One region of the Globicatella sp. PHS-GS-PNBC-21-1553 genome, then DNA from elsewhere that is predicted to be linked to it. Evidence: riboswitches for the same ligand, from Rfam matches in the RefSeq annotation. Region 1 holds a riboswitch; the other holds the start of a gene.

Region 1 (3,218 bases):
TATTAAATTAAAAGCGCAGTGGTTGAGTGGCCTCAATCTGCGTCTTTCGACTTGTTTGAGGCCTACTCCCAACTGTGCGGGGGTAGGCCGACGAAGCGAAAATTATTCAATTTTCTACTTCTGGTCTACTCCCAACTGTGCGGGGGTGAACAGACGAAGCGAAAATCATTCATTTTCTACTTCTGGTTCACTCCCAACTGTGCGGGGGGTGGGTAGACAAAGCGAGAATTATTTAATTTTCTACTTCTTGCCCACTCCTAAGTTAGTTTTCTATAGCAAGTAAACAGGCAACCGAAAAAATAACGGTTGCCTGTTTTTTAAAAAAGAGTGTAGTTTAATCGGCATAGCGATTGTCGTTAGAGATTAGGCCTTAACTTGATAAAATCAATTAAGTTATTGCTCGATAAGTGATGGCGCAATGATTGAGTGGTCTCAACCTACGTCTTAATGAGGTTGGTCTACTCCCAACTGTGCGGGGTGGGCAGACGAAGCAAAGTTCATTTGAATATCAACTTCTTGCCCATTCCTAAAATCGATTTAGAAAACAATCGCTAGACTATAAAAAATACTAAAAATTAATAATGCTGTGCTTAAATAATTAATTTTATTTTGACGTTGTTTTTCATTATCTACTTGCACAATAGCAGGAATAATACTGAATAATGTAATGAAAACATAAGCAATTTGAGCTAAAAAATAAGATTGGCTTGGTAAAGTGAAATATACGCCAGCAAATATGGCTACAATCGCTAATCCAATGCCGGTCCAATGATACAGTGTCGCTTGTTTCTTTCTAGTAATTAATAAATAGCGTAAGTGATTGATTTCAATCGTGATGCCTGCTGTAATTAAAGCAAGAGGAATCAATAACAGTAAAAAATTGGTAGTGACACTCGTCGTTTGACTATAGTATGCTACCGTATTTAAAATAATAGCATTAAAAAAGATGGTCAAAATATATTGATAAAATGTATTCACAATTGGAAAAGGTATATATTGAAAATGAATATAGGCAATATATAAAAGTAACAGTAAATTAATAATCCAGTTATTTCTTAAAATAAAAATAACCGATGTGATGATTAAAATACCTTCACAAACATATAAGATAAATTCAGGTGTACTTTTGTGATTCCGTTGTACATTTCGTTGGTGAAAATAGTGATCAATTAATTGTGAACTGACAACTATCACAAATAGTAAAAGAGCATTTATCCAGTTTGGTGATGCAGCTGAACTTAACCCCACGATTGTCCCAACACCAATCAAAGCAAATGGTGCTAAAAAAATCTTGACAAGGGGGTTTTGTAACAACTTAATAAAAGTAGTCATAAGTAACAAATCCCTTCTGAATATCGACATAATTTTATAAAAAGCTATTCATTATCTCTATTTTAAGTTATAATCGATAATGTTACAACTCAAAATTCCCGATAGGGTTCACTTTCTTCAAAGTGAAAATGCCTTGTAACCAAAATGAAATAATGGGGGAAAGAAAAATGACAGAAAAAAGATTATTTACGTCAGAATCAGTAACCGAGGGACATCCAGATAAAATTGCCGATCAAATTAGTGATGCGATTTTGGATGCCATTTTAGAGCAAGATCCAAATGCCCGGGTTGCGTGTGAAACTGCGGTTAATACCGGTTTAGTATTAGTGTTTGGAGAAATTACTACTTCTGCGTATGTTGATATCCAACAAATCGTTCGTCAAAAAATTGATGAGATAGGATATAATAAACAACAATATGGTTTCGATGCGAAGACCGTAGCGGTATTGGTCTCACTAGACGAGCAATCACCCGATATTGCTCAAGGAGTCAACAATGCGATTGAAACCCGTGATCAAGATTCAGAAATCGAAATCGGAGCGGGTGACCAAGGATTGATGTTTGGTTATGCTACGGATGAAACACCAGAATTAATGCCACTTCCGATTTCACTTAGTCACCAATTAGCATTAAAATTAGCTGAAGTTCGTAAGTCAGGCGAGTTAGATTATTTAGGACCAGATGGCAAAACACAAGTCACCATCGAGTATGATGAAGCAGGAGTAGCGCAAAGAGTCGATACTATTGTCATTTCAACGCAACATACAGAAGACGTGACTTTACAACAAATCCATGATGATGTGATTGAACATGTAGTCAAACCAATTATTCCAGCTGAGTTATTAGATGATGAAACGAAATATTTTATCAATCCAACTGGTAAATTTATTATAGGAGGCCCAGTAGGCGACTCAGGCTTAACGGGACGTAAAATTATCGTCGATACTTATGGTGGTTATGCTCGACATGGTGGGGGAGCTTTCTCAGGGAAAGATGCTACGAAGGTCGACCGCTCAGCCAGTTATGCCGCTCGCTATATTGCGAAAAATATTGTAGCAGCTGGTTTAGCTAAGCGTTGTGAAGTCCAACTGGCTTATGCGATTGGAGTGGCCGAACCGGTTTCGATTTCAATTGATACCTTTAATACCAGTGAGATAACAGAAAGTAAATTAATTGCCGCTGTTCGCTCAACGTTCCGCTTAACGCCGAAAGGCATCATCGAAATGTTAGACTTATTACGACCAATTTATGCTCAAACCGCAGCCTATGGACATTTTGGTCGTCGTGATATTGAATTACCTTGGGAACAAACAGATAAAGTCGAGGCTTTAAAAGCAGCTATTAACGCATAACATAAAACGTAGACTTGATAAGGGAACAGTCCTTTATTATAGTCTACGTTTATTTTTTTATTTAATCTTTTCGATTATTAATAACATAGGTGGCTGATTTTGCTGATTAATAAACTCATATTGCAGGACTTGGTATTCTTTTTGAGACCATGTCGATAAGGCGTCGAATAATTTTTGCTTTTCAATCATACCGGCTGGATGACCAGAATAGATCACTAATAAAATTTGGCCTCTTTTAACTAATTTTTCAGCAATTTGTTCAATAGCCGCCAACGTACTATTAAAATGAGTGGTAATATCATGGTCACCACCCGGTAAGTACCCTAAATTAAAGATAGCTCCCGCGATTGTTGGTTCGCTGATTATCTTTTCTATCTGATCATGACTCTTTTCAATTAAACTGACTAATTGATATTTTGGATGCGACTCAAGTTTTGCACTGGAATTGAGAATGGCCTCTTTTTGAATATCAAAGCCATAAACATGTCCTTTAAAATGAGGTTGATTGATTATAAAATGAGTATCATTGCCATT
Region 2 (3,218 bases), 170 kb from region 1:
GACTTATCAATGAAATTATTTTAGTTTGTTAATACAAAACATTTCTGATGATTGAAATGTCAAAATCTATATTTAATTCTTAACAAGTGGGATTGAGATGAAGTATAAAATAAGATAAGTTTTGCTTTTGATACTCCCGTACCGTTTGGTTTGTATCAACTAATCTTAAAATCAACTAGATGCCAGTCAACCATTACGCTTATAAAATTATCCGATACAACTAAACTGAATTTTTGAAATTTTGTCCAACTTCCTTTCGTTATCTAACCATGCAAAGACATGTCTTTGCACAAAGTTTCATTTTTCAAAATCAGGTAAATTCTTTCATCTGAATGCCTTTTAAACAATGTAAGCATTCCAAACGTACAAAAAGTAATAAACGAGATAAAAATAATGCATTTTGTGTTTTCATAAATTTTCAAATTGTCTCATTTTGAGACACGAAAACAGCCTTTTTTGAGTGTTATTTTCATTTTCATAAATTTTAGAAAAATACTTCGCTAAACTTTATATATTCTTAATAATTAAGCAAAATATGTCTCAAAATGAGACACGGGCTTGTGAATGAAAATAACCACAGTAGAATTCTCATCTGAATGGCTTTTTTAAATTTATTTCAAAAACAATCAGCAAGACAATGCAAAAAAAGCATCTAAAAAATCGAATACTACTTAATGAGGGATTGGTCTTCTAACTCACCGTATTCCTTATTGTTAACCGTTGTTTGATTAGGATTGATTTTTTAAAAGATTAAAAATGGGTAGTTAACCAGCGCCTACAAAACAACTTTATTATAAAGCCATTTTTTAAGGTCTTATCACACGAGCTCCACCGTCACGATGTTAAAAGATTTTGTTGCCATCACAAAAATAAAACTATCACTATTCTAAAATATGATAAAAGGATACTTGCGACATAACCTGAAATCATAAATGAATACGCTAGCACCATATTAGGCGCATTATCATCATTTTCTTGGTATAATGATGAAAATAAGGTTTAGGAGAGTGATTAAATCATGAGTCAACAAACATACATCATGTTAAAACCAGATTGCTTGAAGCGCGGCTTGATGGGGGAAGTGATTTCGCGGATTGAAAAGAAAGGCTACCGAATTGTACAAGCCCAATTGATGACCCTTGATGCACCGATCATTGCCGAACATTACGCTCATCTGATTGACAAGCCCTTTTATCCTAAGCTTGAACAGTTTATGTTATCAGGACCTGTCTTTGGCATGGTGGTAGAAGGCGAAGAAGTAATTCAAGGCATGAGAGCCATGATGGGACCAACGAATGTCTTTGAAGCAGCACCTGGTACGATTCGCGGAGACTATGCAACGGATGTCACTTATAATCTGATTCATGGATCAGACTCGCCTGAAACAGCTAAAGTAGAAATTAACCGATTTTTCAACTGATAATAAGCGAAGTTAAAACGCAACAATATTCTGTTCTAAGTCGCTATCGAAGTAACTGCGTTCAAGTTTATTATTTATCCAATTTAAAACAACTTTCATATAGCATAATAAAATTATCATTGAAATATCTCTTAATAAATGATAATATCAATATACAATTAAAAATCACAACTTATCCAGAGCAAGCAGAGGGAATTGGCCCAATGACGCTTCAGCAACCTACCATTGGCAAGGTGCTAAATCCAACTCGAAAGAGATAGATGAGTCGATTCCAGTTATTTGGCACGACGACTCTCGTTGTGCTTTTTTAATTGAATAAATAACTAGGAGTGGTTAGTTTGTTACCAGAAATGAAGAGTAGTTTTGATGAGTTTATTAAAGGAATCAAAAAATTTGGTATTATGCCACATTTAAGATTTCGAAGAAGTCAGAGTGGTGATGTCACTGAACATGATTGGGTGTTTCTAGTCAATACGCGCCCACCGCATAATGGGGCTCATATTGGTCGTTGCTGTACCTGTTGTATTGGCAATGGCAGTATCAATGATTACGATCATTTCAAAGAATCTTTTAGCTATGAAGAATACGAAACGATTGTAAACCTGTTATTCGATTATATTTATACTGACGCTCAGTATAAATCCATTCAGTCATAAACCGACTCATTAAGAAAGAGAGTTTAAGGACAACGCTATTGAACATGCCACTTAGACTCTCTTTTGTGTTTTGAAATATTTTTTGCAGAGACAACGCTACTGTTGTTTAGTCAGATACAATTTCATTATCTTAGGCAGTGGCAACCAGTAGAAAATCGATTGAATTTTGCTTCGTTTGCCTAATCTCTATCTACGGTATTACTTGGAAAATCTTCTTTTGTCTGACCTCGAGATGCCCATAAGTCTTTTTATGATCTATACCGGCTATGCCGTAAAATCTTACGCTTTATACTGCATTAAAAGTTCAAGCTTATTGGTGACTTCATCCATCTCCTGCGAGATAGTCGTTAATCCTTCACGTTTATAAAATTTTACGGCACTCTCATTTTCATGATATACCGTAAGCAGCAATTCCTCACGAAGCTCTTTTGCATAATCTAGTAACTGCTTACCAATGCCTTTAGAACGCATACTTTTATCTACAAAAGTCCCCGCAAGGTAATTATCTTGCAACCCAACGAAGCCCACAATTTCACTTTCATGTTCATAAACATAGATTTCAGCATCTAACAGTTGCGCTTTAACCATTGGTGCATTAGCTATCCAATATTCACGATTTATAAAATGATGTGCCTCAAGATTGCTATCAAGCCAAATTTTCATCACTTGATCAAGGTCTTCTATTTTAAACGCTCTAATCATCATCAATTCCTACTTTCTTGGTACTAATTTTCTGGTTTTAGACTGGTACTATGTGTGGATTACAAATAAGCTATTTCGCTACCATCCTCCATATTGTAGACTCTTTCTTTGAACTCTAATTGCTTACCTTTCGTTTCCATAAATCGATCATTGCCATAGTCAAAGTGAAGCGTTCGATAGGATAAACCAGATAAAATCACAACCAACGTAACCAGAATTACTACAACAATTTTCACCCAATTCATAGTATTTTCCCCTTTGAATACTAACTTTACGTTTTCATCCTATCATTTTACGAATAAGAGATACTTTTTTTACTACGAAAAAAGACCGAAACTTTTACACAGCCTCCAAAATTATTATCGACTCACATTAACTTTTTATCTATTCACATAAATTGATGGAAAACCAAATAATCAAGCATAATTTCATCTCCCGGT

Evidence for each region. Region 1 has a riboswitch for S-adenosylmethionine ahead of metK (methionine adenosyltransferase). Riboswitches for the same ligand answer to the same signal wherever they lie in the genome.
Region 2: linked by a shared signal. The riboswitch ahead of LB888_RS06765 (hypothetical protein) and the one ahead of metK (methionine adenosyltransferase) in region 1 are both predicted to bind S-adenosylmethionine.

Annotation. Positions count from the first base shown of each region.
Region 1 is NZ_CP085470.1:1,590,594-1,593,811, forward strand. Features, by position in the region: gene LB888_RS07605 (hypothetical protein) at 1-283, shown strand, start outside; gene LB888_RS07610 (hypothetical protein) at 538-1,332, opposite strand; SMK box riboswitch at 1,410-1,502, shown strand; gene metK (methionine adenosyltransferase) at 1,500-2,684, shown strand; gene LB888_RS07620 (class I SAM-dependent methyltransferase) at 2,742-3,218, opposite strand, start outside.
Region 2 is NZ_CP085470.1:1,419,997-1,423,214, reverse strand. Features, by position in the region: gene ndk (nucleoside-diphosphate kinase) at 1,019-1,420, shown strand; SAM riboswitch class I at 1,590-1,687, shown strand; gene LB888_RS06765 (hypothetical protein) at 1,759-2,076, shown strand; gene LB888_RS06760 (GNAT family N-acetyltransferase) at 2,356-2,781, opposite strand; gene LB888_RS06755 (hypothetical protein) at 2,838-3,023, opposite strand.